Regions from separate parts of the Streptomyces sp. NPDC093261 genome, predicted to be linked through region 4. Evidence: riboswitches for the same ligand, from Rfam matches in the RefSeq annotation. Region 4 holds a riboswitch; each other region holds the start of a gene.
The links. A riboswitch is a leader RNA that binds a small molecule or an ion and turns the genes downstream of it on or off. The one in region 4 is predicted to bind cyclic di-AMP.
Positions count from the first base shown of each region.

Region 1: another riboswitch for cyclic di-AMP. It lies ahead of ACIP94_RS07635 (NlpC/P60 family protein); the one in region 4 lies ahead of ACIP94_RS32785 (M23 family metallopeptidase).
Region 2: another riboswitch for cyclic di-AMP. It lies ahead of ACIP94_RS17380 (transglycosylase family protein); the one in region 4 lies ahead of ACIP94_RS32785 (M23 family metallopeptidase).
Region 3: another riboswitch for cyclic di-AMP. It lies ahead of ACIP94_RS06815 (transglycosylase SLT domain-containing protein); the one in region 4 lies ahead of ACIP94_RS32785 (M23 family metallopeptidase).

Region 1 covers NZ_JBIVNO010000002.1:261,849-265,050, reverse strand. Annotated here, with positions in the region: gene pcrA (DNA helicase PcrA) at 1-1,060, opposite strand, end outside; cyclic di-AMP (ydaO/yuaA leader) riboswitch at 1,401-1,568, shown strand; gene ACIP94_RS07635 (NlpC/P60 family protein) at 1,577-2,767, shown strand; gene ACIP94_RS07630 (tellurite resistance/C4-dicarboxylate transporter family protein) at 3,141-3,202, shown strand, end outside.
Region 2 covers NZ_JBIVNO010000007.1:89,935-93,136, reverse strand. Annotated here, with positions in the region: gene ACIP94_RS17390 (cytochrome P450) at 1-425, shown strand, start outside; gene ACIP94_RS17385 (transglycosylase family protein) at 604-1,722, shown strand; cyclic di-AMP (ydaO/yuaA leader) riboswitch at 1,921-2,088, shown strand; gene ACIP94_RS17380 (transglycosylase family protein) at 2,093-2,788, shown strand; gene eno (phosphopyruvate hydratase) at 3,111-3,202, shown strand, end outside.
Region 3 covers NZ_JBIVNO010000002.1:98,148-101,349, reverse strand. Annotated here, with positions in the region: gene ACIP94_RS06820 (polyprenyl synthetase family protein) at 1-856, opposite strand, end outside; cyclic di-AMP (ydaO/yuaA leader) riboswitch at 1,662-1,862, shown strand; gene ACIP94_RS06815 (transglycosylase SLT domain-containing protein) at 1,867-2,382, shown strand; gene ACIP94_RS06810 (HAD family hydrolase) at 2,523-3,202, opposite strand, start outside.
Region 4 covers NZ_JBIVNO010000023.1:15,704-18,905, reverse strand. Annotated here, with positions in the region: gene ACIP94_RS32790 (PP2C family protein-serine/threonine phosphatase) at 1-964, shown strand, start outside; cyclic di-AMP (ydaO/yuaA leader) riboswitch at 1,234-1,390, shown strand; gene ACIP94_RS32785 (M23 family metallopeptidase) at 1,402-2,436, shown strand; gene ACIP94_RS32780 (aldo/keto reductase) at 2,616-3,202, shown strand, end outside.

The DNA of each region.
Region 1 (3,202 bases), on a different contig from region 4:
ACTGGAGGATGTTGCGGATGGTGGCGCCGCGGAATGCGTAGATCGACTGGTCGGCGTCACCCACGACGCACAGTTCGGCGGGCTGGAGGTCGTCCTCGCCTGTCGGTACGCCCGCGGGGTGCTCGGAGGTGCCGACCAGCTCGCGGACCAGGGCGTACTGGGCGTGGTTCGTGTCCTGGTACTCGTCGACGAGGACGTGGCGGAAGCGGCGGCGGTAGTGCTCGGCGACATCCGGGAAGGCGCGCAGCAGATTGACCGTCGTCATGATCAGGTCGTCGAAGTCGAGTGCGTTCGCCTCGCGGAGCCTCGACTGGTAGAGCGCGTACGCCTGGGCGAGGGTCTTCTCGAACCCTCCCCCGGACTCCGTCTGGGAGGTGCCCCCGGCGACCTGGGCGGCGAAGTCCTCCTCGTCGATCAGCTCGTTCTTCAGGTTGGAGATCTTGGCGCTGAACGACTTGGGCGGGAAGCGCTTGGGGTCGAGGTCCAGATCGCGGCAGACGAGCGCCATCAGACGCTTGCTGTCGGCGGCGTCGTAGATCGAGAAGGAGGACGTGAAGCCGAGCTTCTTGCTCTCCCGGCGCAGGATGCGGACGCACGCGCTGTGGAAGGTCATCACCCACATCGCGTTCGCGCGCGGGCCGACGAGCTGCTCGACCCGCTCCTTCATCTCGCCCGCGGCCTTGTTGGTGAAGGTGATCGCGAGGATCTGCCCGGGATGCACGCCCCGCTCGGCCAGCAGATAGGCGATGCGGTGGGTGAGCACCCGGGTCTTGCCGGAACCGGCGCCGGCGACGATGAGCAGGGGGGAGCCGGCGTGGACGACCGCGGCGCGCTGGTTGTCGTTCAGCCCCTCGAGCAGCGCCCGGGGGTCGAGGGCCGGGCGGGGGGCGCCGTCGCGGTAGTAGGCGTCCCGGTCCGGCGGCAGGTCGAAGCGCCCGCCGAACAGATCGTCCGGAACCGGCTCCGGAGCATGATCGTCCTCGGGCGGCGGGGGCTCTTCCTCAGGGGCCGGGGTGGCCTGGAGGTCCGCCAGGAAGCTGTCGTCAAAGAGGCTGCTCATCGCTCTCCGAGTCTAGGGCGCCCCACCGACAACCGGTCACCGTCCCGAAAACTCGACACCACCGGGCCGGGCTCGCGCCTCGCACGTCGCGGTCCCCGCGCCGCCCCTTCACCGTCTGGGCCCACTGTTCACGGTCCGCGCCCACCTCTCCCGCGGTCCGCGCGCCGCTCCTTCACCGTCCGGACCCGCCCGTTCACGGTCCGCGCCCGCCGCGGGGCTCCGGAGCCGAGATCACGGAAATGTATCGGGCATATCTCGCATCAACCTTCACAGAGGCCACAGGAGTTGGCTACCGTGCCGGGCGGGCCGCACGACCCCCACCGGCGAAGGTCGCCGGGCCGAGCGGCCTCCGCCGAGTCCGGTGCGCCCCGTGGCGTTCCGGAGCCGGGGACCCACCCGACCTGGGGTGAATCGGCCGAGCGTCCTGGGGACACGGCCGTAGGGCACACCTTCCGAACCACCCGCCCGAACCCGACAGCTAACCCGGTAGGCGGAGTACGGAAGGAGACGCCTTCCATGGCGCCGCACCGCAAGTCCCGCCCCCCGGGCCCACGCGTCGGGGGCATACGCACTCCCGCCCTCGCGACGGCGGCTCTGACCTCCGTGGCGCTGCTCTCGCAGACCGCCCACGCCGCGCCCGCCGCCGACGGCAGGCCCAGCATCGAAGAGGTCGCGAAGAAGGTGGACGACCTCTACCGCCAGGCGGAGTCGGCCACCGAGCAGTACAACGCGGCCAAGGAGAGATCGACCGAAGAGCGCAAGAACGCCGACACGCTCCTCGACGACGTCGCCCGGCGCACGCAGAAGCTCAACGATGCGCGCCAGGAGCTGGGTTCGTTCGCCGCCGCGCAGTACCGGACCGGGGCCGCGGCCCCCGATACGGCCACCTTCCTGCTGGCCGACAACCCGCAGGACTACTTCGACCAGACGCAGTTGATGAGCCGGCTCACCGGCCGTCAGAAGGAAGCGGTCGACCAGTACGTCACCGACCAGGCCGCGACGATGAAGAAGCGGCGGGAGGCCGCCGACAGTCTCCGGACGCTCACCGAGTCGCAGACGGCGCTCTGCACGGCCAAGACGGACGTCCAGAGGAAGCTCTCCGCCGCGCGGCAGCTGCTGTCCGAGCTGAACGCACAGGAAAAGGCGCGGCTGGCCGCGCTCGAGAAGAAGAGGCAGGAGGAGGCCCAGCGCCAGGCGGAGGCGCTGGCCAGGCAGCAGGAGGCCCAGCACCGGGCGGCCCGGCAGCAGACAGGGCAGCAACAGCCGTCGTCGAGCCCCACGACCGGCTCCTCGGGGTCATCGACGACCGTCCCCTCCTCGGGGCCCACCACGGCGGACTCCTCGTACACGACGAAGGCCGAGAAGGCCCTCGCCTTCGCCCGCGCGCAGATCGGCAAGCCGTATGTGTGGGGCGCGACGGGGCCCGGGTCGTACGACTGCTCGGGCCTGACGGGAGCCGCGTGGAAGGCCGCCGGGGTCACGCTTCCGCGCACCACGTACGGCCAGGTGAACGCCGGCACGACGGTGCCGCTCTCCGACGCCCGGCCGGGTGACCTGATCTTCTTCTACGACGACATCAGTCACGTCGGCCTCTACATCGGCAACGGCATGATGATCCACGCCCCCAAGCCGGGCGCCTACGTCCGCGAGGAGTCGGTCTACTACGGCGGCGCGTCGATCATCCACAGCGTGGTGCGGCCGGCCTGAGTCCGACGGCGCCGGTGGGGCGAGCCTCGTACCGCGCGCGCGGGTGTCTTCGGGCCCACGCGCGCGTGGGGTTCTCTTCGAGGCTTCACGCGCGGGGGGCGTCTTCGAACTTCACGCGCGCGTGGACTCGGTTTGGGGCTTCAGTACCACGCGCGTGGACTCGGTTTCGGGCTTCCCGCGCGCATCGTGTCGGTTTAGGGATTTACGCGCACATCGTGTCGGTTTGGGGCTTCCCGCGCGCACCGTGTCGGTTTGGGGCTTCCCGCGCGCATCGTGTCGGTTTGGGGGCTTCACGCGCGCGTGGGGTTGTTTTCGCGCTGCACGCGCGCGTGCCCCGTACGCAAGCCGTGTGAGCGTCCCTAGCATCGGGCGCATGTCTGGCTCCTCCGCTCTCCGCACCTGGTGGGCGCAGCGTCCGCCCGCCACCGGGGCCGC
Region 2 (3,202 bases), on a different contig from region 4:
AGGAACTCCTGCGCTACGACGGCCCGGTCGAGCTGGCCACCTGGCGGTTCGCGACCCGGCCGCTCACCATCGGCGGGCAGGACATCGCCGCCGGCGATCCCGTCCTCGTGGTGCTCGCCGCCGCGGACCGGGATCCGGAGCGGTTCGCCGATCCCGATGTCCTCGACCTCTCCCGCCGTGACAATCAGCACCTCGGCTACGGACACGGCATCCACTACTGCCTCGGTGCCCCCCTCGCCCGCCTGGAGGGCCAGACCGCGCTCGCCACGCTCCTCACCCGTCTCCCGGACCTACGACTCGCGGTGGATTCAGCCGATTTGCGCTGGCGCGGTGGGCTCATTATGCGCGGATTGCGCACACTTCCCGTGGAGTTCACCCCGGTTCGGCGGGAAGATCACCGCGGTACCGGCGGTGCCGTTGTCTGAGGTGGCGAACACGCCGACGGTCACAGAAAGGTGACATTTTCTCAACTCCGTGATCTTCACGTGATCTGCGCTGCATTAACTTGTGACAAGTGATCGAGTGCGGATACCTTCACGCAGCAACGCGGCGGTACGCCACAGCCGCCGCGTTGGTCACTGCTGTCGTGTGAAAGGCAACCGCATGCTCTCCGGGAACGGTCGGCACCGACGCCCCCGCCAGGCTCCGGCTCTCCTCGTCGCCGCAGGGGTCACGGGCTCAGCGATCGCGATCCCACTCCTGGCCGCCACCGGTGCGAGCGCCGCCAGCGGTACGACCTGGGATCGGGTCGCGGAGTGCGAGAGCGGCGGTTCCTGGAGCGCCGACCACGGCAACGGCCACTACGGCGGGCTCCAGTTGACGCAGGAGGACTGGGACAAGTACGGCGGGCTCGACTACGCCCCGAGCCCCGACCAGGCGAGCCGCTCCCAGCAGATCGCCGTCGCCGAGAAGATCCTCGACCACCGGGGCGCCTCCGCCTGGGGGGAGTGCGGCGTGGTCTCCGGGCTGGGCGAGGACTCGGCCGCCGCGGACGTGGACACGGGCGTGGGCGGCCACTCCTCCGGTGGCGGCGCCGTCTTCTTCTCGGACTCCGGGGTCGGCTTCGGGCCGTCCGAATCATCCGACACACCCCAGTCCTCCCAGTCGTCCCAGTCGCCCGGTTCTGCGAGCTCCTCCGGGGCGTCGGACCCTGCCACGTCGTCGTCCTCGTCGTCGCCCTCCTCCTCCGCGTCGCCATCGTCGTCCTCGTCCTCCTCGTCGCCGTCGTCCTCCTCGTCGCCGTCCTCGCCTTCGCTCCCCTCGTCGTCCTCGCCGTCCTCCTCCTCGCCATCCACGCCGACAGGCAACGCGACCGGGGACGGCGACGATTCCGACGGACCCCAGAGCCTCCTCGGTGCGCTCTCGGCCACGACGAAGAGCGACGAGTTGGACAAGGTCGGGCAGAGTGGGGCGTCTTCCGACGCGAGTGCCGGCCGCCACCGCGGTGACAGCGCCGACGAGGCTGGCGCGTACGGCCCCGGCGGCGAGTCGGCCGGCCGGCACGCCTCGCGCGGCTCCGCCACGGGGCGCGAGACTGTCGACGACTCCTACACCGTGCGTCCCGGAGACAGCCTGGCGGGTATCGCCGACTCCCTTGATGTCCATGGCGGATGGGTCGCGCTGTACGACGCGAACAAGAAGACGGTCGGCGCCGATCCCAACCTCATCAGGCCCGGTCAGAGCCTTGCGGTCACCGCCGGGTCGTCCGGGGACGAGTCCTGAACTGCCGCCTGAACGCGGACACTTCACGCCCCGCTTCGCGCTGAATGTCCGGTTTGGCGAGAGTGAGATATGAGTCTCATAAGCCCTGATCGTCTTTGAAATTCGGCGTGACGACTGCTTACGGTCGTGACCGCTCGCCACAGCGGGCCCCGACGGTCGCAACGCCGAATCCTGCCAGCGGTCGTACGGGAACAGTCGACGCGTCAAGCGCCGTAGGCAGGAGCGGGGGACCCAAGGTAAGTGCCGGGCCCGGGAGTTGACCGGGGACGGCTAGGGGTGGAGCCGCGCGCCGGGGAGGCGCGCGGCCGGGCAACTCAACCGGCCCGAACCCGACAGCTCACCTCGCAGGCGTCGGTGAGGGGATCGAACCATGCTGTGTTCCGGTAAGGGCAAGCACCGCCGTCCGTCCAAGGCCGTTCGCGCCATCACGCTCGCCGGTGTCGCCGGCGCCGCCGTCGCCGCTCCGCTGATGGCGGCCGGCAACGCCTCCGCCGCCACCGCCACCCAGTGGGACGCCGTCGCCCAGTGCGAGTCCGGCGGCAACTGGTCCATCAACACGGGCAACGGCTTCTACGGCGGCCTTCAGTTCACCAACTCGACCTGGGCCGGGTACGGCGGCACCGCCTACGCCCCGCGCGCCGACCTGGCCTCCAAGGCCCAGCAGATCGCCGTCGCCGAGAAGGTCCTCGCGGGTCAGGGCAAGGGTGCCTGGCCGGTCTGCGGCACCGGTCTGACCAGCGCCCCCTACAACGGCGCCGGGGCCTCCGCGGGCAGCTCCACCGGTTCCGGCGACTCGGTGAAGAGCGCCACCACCCGCTCGACCGAGCAGCAGACGGCCAACCGTTCCGCGCAGCGCCCGGCCCCCCGGAAGACCGTCACCACCCCGACCGGCAAGAAGGTCGAGAAGGGCGACGGCGAGTACAAGGTGGTCAAGGGCGACACCCTCAGCACGATCGCCGAGAGGCACCATGTCCAGGGCGGCTGGAAGAAGCTGTTCCAGCTCAACAAGGACATCGTCGAGGACGCCAACCTCATCTACCCGGGCCAGCAGTTGCACCTGAAGTGACGGCCGTCCGGCGGCCGTCCCGCGGCGTCCGCCCGGTCGTGACCCCCGCCGTGGGGGTCATCTGAGGGCCGCCCCCGTCCCCACGGGATCCCCGCTCCGGTACGTGTTCCCCCGCGCGTACCGGAGCGGGGCTCTTTGCTTCCGCGTCCCCTTTGCCTCCGCGTCCCTCCTTCGTCACCCCCTCTTTGTTCCGTGATGGAACAATGGGTACCGTCACCCTGTCCACGGGACGGTCGGTCGGCCGGCCGCCGCCCCTGGGCGGTTAGGCTCTAGGCGCAAGGCACACCAGCCCCGCACCAACAGCGTCACATCCACGAAGGAGATGCTCGTGCCGTCCATCGACGTCGTCGTAGCCCGGGAAATCCTGGACTCCCGAGGCAACCCCACGGTCGAGGTCGAGGTCGGCCTCGACGA
Region 3 (3,202 bases), on a different contig from region 4:
CGAGGGCCTCGGAGTGCCGGGCGTCATCCGTGAGGTCGGAATCCAGGAGCTCACACAGGGCGATGTCCTCGGCCAGCCCCATGCGCTCCGCACGCTCACGCAGACGCAGCACCGGGAGCGTGGGGACACCCTCACGCAGGTCCGTTCCGGGCGTTTTCCCGGACTCGCGCGAGTCCGACGCGATGTCCAGGACGTCGTCGGCCAGCTGGAACGCCACGCCCAGCCGCTCGCCGTACTGCGTGAGCACATCCACGACCGTCTCGTCGGCGCCAGACATCATCGCCCCGAAGCGGCACGCCACCGCCACCAGCGAGCCGGTCTTGCCGCCGAGGACGTCGAGGTAGTGCTCCACGGGGTCACGGCCGTCCCGTGGACCCGCCGTCTCCAGGATCTGACCGGTGACCAGGCGCTCGAACGCCTCCGCCTGGATCCGGACCGCCTCCGGACCGAGATCGGCCAGGATGTGTGACGCCCTCGCGAACAGGAAGTCACCCGTGAGGACCGCGACCGAGTTGCCCCAGCGGGTGTTCGCGCTGACCACGCCGCGCCGCACCTCGGCCTCGTCCATCACGTCGTCGTGGTAGAGGGTGGCGAGGTGGGTCAGCTCCACGACCACGGCCGAGGGCACGATCCCGGGCGCGTACGGGTCGCCGAACTGGGCCGCGAGCATCACGAGCAGCGGCCGGAACCGCTTCCCGCCCGCACGCAGCAAGTGCTGCGCGGCCTCCGTGATGAAGGGCACCTCACTCTTGGTGGCCTCGAGCAGCCCTTCCTCGACAGCCGCCAATCCGGCCTGGACATCGGCCTCCAGAGCCTGGTCCCGCACGCTCAGCCCGAACGGCCCGACGACGGTCACGTGGGGTCTCCTGTCTGCTGACGTCTGCTGACGATCACACGGTCGGTCTCAAGGACGGTCACTTGGTCGATGACGTCGCCTGTCGACGTGGCGTATCGAGTTTGTCGATCTGTCGCCGCCATCACTCAAGTCAGCGTATCCGGTCACGTTTCGATCACCACGAGCGCCCACTGTTCCAGGCCGGGCGGTATCGGATCAGGAAGGGCATGTTCTTGATCATTCGATACGAACAGACATTCACTGACATAACAGACAAAGAGCCCTTACGGCTGGGATCAGCCAGGTTGCCCCCTGCCCCACGAGCACCGGACACCCCTTCGCCGCGCCTCACCCATCACCGCCTGGCCACCCAGTGCCACCTTTTCGGCCACCGGACGACTCCCCCTACGACTGCCCGCGCTCACGTTCCGCACGCCCCCCGCACACGCCGCCCGGAGGCTCGTCCCACCCGCCGCCCCACCGGGAGAACTCCCCTCAGGGGCACCGGAGTCCGGGTCGAACGGTCGGCGGCCACCCGCCCCGGGGCCCGGGTCTCACCACGCGACATGTGGCCGTTTTGTCCGAATAGGACCGTTATGCAGGGGAGTGCTGATGACGACCACGGGAACGGAAGTGAAATAGCTCACGTGCGCGACAGGCGAGGCATCGCGGGCGTGTCGCCAACTCACGCTTTGCTAATGGCAACTTGAACCCTTCTCAACAAAATGGATCAACGACCTTATTCCCCCATTTCATGGCCAATCCGGAATGACTGTGACGTGCGGGCTTGTTCCCGACATGTGCTCTCGCATACCTTCCCCTCGATCCGAGCGGAACGCCGAATCCTGCCGCCGCTCGGGAGCCCATCGACCCACGACGGCAGGAGCGGGGGACCCAGGTAAACCGCCGATCCGGACACCACACCGGAACGGCTAGGGGTGAAGTCGCGACCTCGGCGTCGAGGACGCGGCCGGGCACCTCCCCGCCCGAACCCGACAGCTCACCTCGCAGGCGCCGGAGAGGAATGCGACATGTCCGCTTTCGCACTGCCCGCACGCCGTCGGGACCGTGGCTCCAAGGCCACTCGTCTCACCCGTGCCCTCGCAATCGCGGGGGCGGGTGCTGCCCTTCTCGCCCTGCCGGTCATGGGGGCGACCAGCGCCTCCGCCGCGCCCGGCAAGCCGGCGACGGTGACCGCCACCACCATGAAGTCCGTCACGACCCGAGGCACCACCCTCGACAGCTGGATCCGCCAGTCGCTGGAGGTCATGGCCCAGCACGGCATCCCCGGCACGTACAACGGCATCTACCGCAATGTGATGCGCGAGTCGTCCGGCAACCCGAAGGCCATCAACCTGTGGGACTCGAACGCCCGTAAGGGCATCCCCTCCAAGGGCCTGCTCCAGATCATCGACCCCACCTTCGCCGCGTACCACGTGCCCGGCACGTCGTTCGACCCCTACGACCCGGTGGCGAACATCACGGCCGCGTGCAACTACGCCGCCCACCGGTACGGCTCGATCGACAACGTCAACAGCGCGTACTAGAAGGCCTGGCGATCTCCGGGCGGCGTTCCTGACGATCGCCGGCCGGTAGGCCCGGTAGTCGCCGAGTAGGCGTCGTAGCCGACCGGCAGGACGAGCAGGCCTCACAGCCGACCGGCAGGACGAGCAAGCCTCGTAGCCGACTAGTGGGCCTGGCAAGAGCCGACGGACCGTCGGCCGGCGCTGTCGGCCGTCGGCCGGTGGCCACCGAGGAGTCGTTCGAGGACGACGGCGATGCCGTCGTCCTCGTTCGACGTGGTGATCTCGTCCGCCACGGCCTTGAGTTCCGGGTGGGCGTTGGCCATGGCCACCCCGTGCGCGGCCCAGTCGAACATCGGGATGTCATTGGGCATGTCGCCGAAGGCGATGGTCTGGGACGGGCCCAGCCCCAGATGCTCGGCGGCCAGTGCGAGCCCCGTGGCCTTGGTGATGCCGCACGGCTGGAGTTCGACGGTACCGGGCCCGGACATGGTGACCGTCGCAAGCGAACCGACCGCCGCGCGCGCCGCCGCCGCCAACTCGTCGTCCGAGAGGGCGTGATGGCGCAGCAGTACCTTGCTGATCGGCTCGCACCACAGGTCGTCGCGCCGCTTGACCCGTACCGCGGGCAGGGTGGGGTGCGGCATCCGGTAGCCGGGTTCGATGAGCGTGAGCCCGTCCACCCCGTCCTGATCCACGGCCGCGTACACCTGCCCCACCTCCGCCTCGATCTTGCCGAGCGCGGTCTCGGCCAGTTCCCGGTCCAAAGTGACGGAGAACAGCAGCCGGTTCGTGCCGGCGTCGTACACCTGCGCGCCCTGCCCGCACACCGCGAGCCCCGTAC
Region 4 (3,202 bases):
CACCGTCGGCACCGGCGCCGCGGCCCTCGCCGCCGTCCTGGCCGTGCACCTGGGACTCGGCGCACCAGGGTCCTCCGGCGCGGCCTCGGAGGCGGTCACCACCGCCGCTGCCGCCGTTCCGGCCGTCCTGATCAATGTGCTCGTACGCCGCAACGACGCACGCCTCGCCTCCGCCCGCCGGATCGCCGAGGCCGCGCAGCGCGCCGTACTGCCCGAGCCCCCCGCGCGGATCGGGGGGCTCCGGATCGCCGCCCGGTACGAGGCGGCGCAGGCCGACGCCTACATCGGCGGTGACCTGTACGCGGTTCAGGACTCCCCGCACGGTGTACGGCTCGTGGTCGGGGACGTACGGGGCAAGGGCACGGGTGCCGTGGCCGCCGTCGCGGTCGTGATCGGCGCCTTCCGGGAGGCCGCCGAGCAGGAGGCGACGCTGGAGGCCGTCGCCCGGCGCCTGGAGCGGGCGCTGTCCCGCGAGGGCATCCGCCGGGACGGCCCCGACGCCCACGAGGAGTTCACCACCGCGGTCCTCGCGGAGATCCCGCACGAGGACGGGGAGGACCCGCGGGGGGACGCGGGGATTTCGCACAAGCGAGGAGTCGTCCGGATCGTCAACCGGGGCCACCCGGCCCCCCTGCTCCTGCTCCCCGACGGCACCCTGCGCGAGCTGGAGGCCCGCGAGCCGGCGCTGCCGCTCGGCATGGGCGACCTCGCCGTGCGGCCCGACCGCGCGGAGGAGTGGGGCTTCCCGTCCGGTTCGACGCTGCTCTTCTTCACGGACGGCGTCTCGGAGGCCCGGAACGCGCGCGGCGAGTTCTACGACCCGGCCGGCCGCCTCGCCGGACGGTTCCCCGCCACTCCCGGTGCCGTGCTGGCCGCCGTCACGGAGGACGTCGCCCGCCACACCGGCGGCCAGGCCACGGACGACATGGCGCTGCTGGCCGTGCGCCGGTCCGAGCACTCCTGAACCCGGCGGGGAGCCAAGGGCCGCCGAACGCCCGGACGTTGTCACGGGGCGTGAGTGAGTGGTGCCCCTCCGCATAACAACTGACACACCGTCACAACAGGTGGGACGGGTGAGGTGCGGTCAACTCGCCCGATTTTCACCGTTCCTGTCGCGAAAGTCCTGGCCAGGCGGCGCTAAGGATCTGTCCGAACGGCTTGGAATCCGAGCCCCGCGTCTATTAACGTTCGATAACGCAGCGCGGTCGTCCCAGCCGTCACCCGAGGCGGCTCCGTGCGCGTGTGCCGAATCTCGCAAGGGAACCGGGGAACCACCATCTTGGGGTGAATCGGGCGGATGCCGCCGTGTCGCAACGGCCGGTATACGCGCGTAGGAGACCTTCCCCTCCGAACCCGTCAGCTAACCCGGTAGGCGAAACGGAAGGAAAGGAGTGCGCCCACGTGGCGTCCAACCGGCCTGCCGAGAGCACCTCGTTCGCCCCGACCGGCACGCAGACCATCGGTTTTGCGTCCCGCCCCGACGAGGGCCCCTGGGAGGAGTGGAATCCCACGGAGGATTCCGTCCGCCCCGTCCGCGGTCGGCACCGCGTCAGCAAGCAGCGCGGCGGCGGACTCGCCCGCAGCTCCACGGTTCTGGGCGTCGGCGTGATGGCCGCGGTCGGCGCGGGCGGCATGGCCACCGCGCAGACCGGCAAGCCCCCGGTGTCCATATCCCTCCCCGACCTCTCCTCCGTCACCGACTCGGCCAAGGCGCTCATCGGCGTGGACACCGGCGCCCCCAAGGGCTCCGCCACCGCCCTGAGCACCGCCGGTGTCAGCACCGCCGACGCCGCCGCGGGCAGCAAGGACGCGGGCGAGGCGCTGCGCGCCCGGATCATGCAGCAGGCCGAGTCCCAGCAGGACCGGATCGCCGCGACGGCCGCTCGGGCCGCCGAGGACGCGGCCGCGAAGAAGGCCGCCGCAGCGGCGGCCAAGGCTCAGGACGCCGCTCGTGCCAAGGCCGCCGCCGACAAGAAGGCCGCGGAGGCGGAGGCCAAGAAGAAGGCCGAGGCCGCTCGGCTGGCGGAACTGGCCAAGCAGTTCACGCTGCCCACCTCCTCCTACACCCTGACCTCGCGCTTCGGTGACGCCGGCGCCATGTGGTCCTCCGGCTACCACACCGGCCTCGACTTCGCCGCCCCCACGGGCACGCTCATCAAGGCCATCCACAGCGGCACCATCACCCAGGCGGGCTGGGCGGGGTCGTACGGCTATCGCACGGTTCTCACCCTCGACGACGGCACCGAGCTGTGGTTCTGCCACCAGTCGTCGATCAGCGTCACCGTCGGCCAGAGGGTGTCCACGGGCGATGTCATCGGCCGTGTGGGAGCGACCGGCAACGTCACCGGGCCGCATCTGCACCTGGAGGTCCACCCGAACGGCGGCAGCGCGATCGACCCGATGGCGTGGCTGCAGAGCAAGGGCCTCAACCCCTGACATCCGCGCCCTTCTCCCCGGCGTGTATCACCCCTGGACCCCGGCGGTCCTGTCCTGGACCCCGGCGGTCCTGGCGACAACCCCCGACGCCGGGGCTGCCGGTTCGGTGTATGACGCCGTCCGGGTGGAACCGCCCCCGGCCGGAATAAGGGCTTCCGGAGTGAGCGCTGAAGTAGGGCATGACTTCTCTTCGCAAGCTCGGCTTCTCTGACCTCGAGGTCTTCCCCCTCTCCCTCGGCGGCAACGTCTTCGGCTGGACCGCCGACGAGGCGCAGTCCTTCGCCGTGCTCGACGCCTACGCGGCGGCCGGCGGCAACTTCGTCGACACGGCGGACGCCTACTCGGCGTGGGTCCCCGGCAACAAGGGCGGCGAGTCCGAGGCCGTCATCGGCAAGTGGGTCGCGGCGCGCGGCAACCGCTCCGACATGATCATCGCGACCAAGGTCAGCCAGCACCCCGAGTACAAGGGGCTGAGGGCCGCCACCGTCAAGGCCGCGGCCGACGCGTCGCTGCGCCGCCTGGGCACCGACTACATCGACCTCTACTACACGCACTTCGACCAGCCGGAGGTGCCGGTGGAGGAGATCATCGGCGCGCTCGACGACCTGGTGAAGGCGGGCAAGGTGCGTGCCATCGGCGCCTCCAACATCTCCGCCGAGCGCCTCCAGGAATCCCTCGACTTCTCCGACCGCGAGAACCTGGCCCGGTACACGGCGCTCCAGCCGCACTACAACCTGGTCTCACGCGACACCTACGAGGGTCCGCT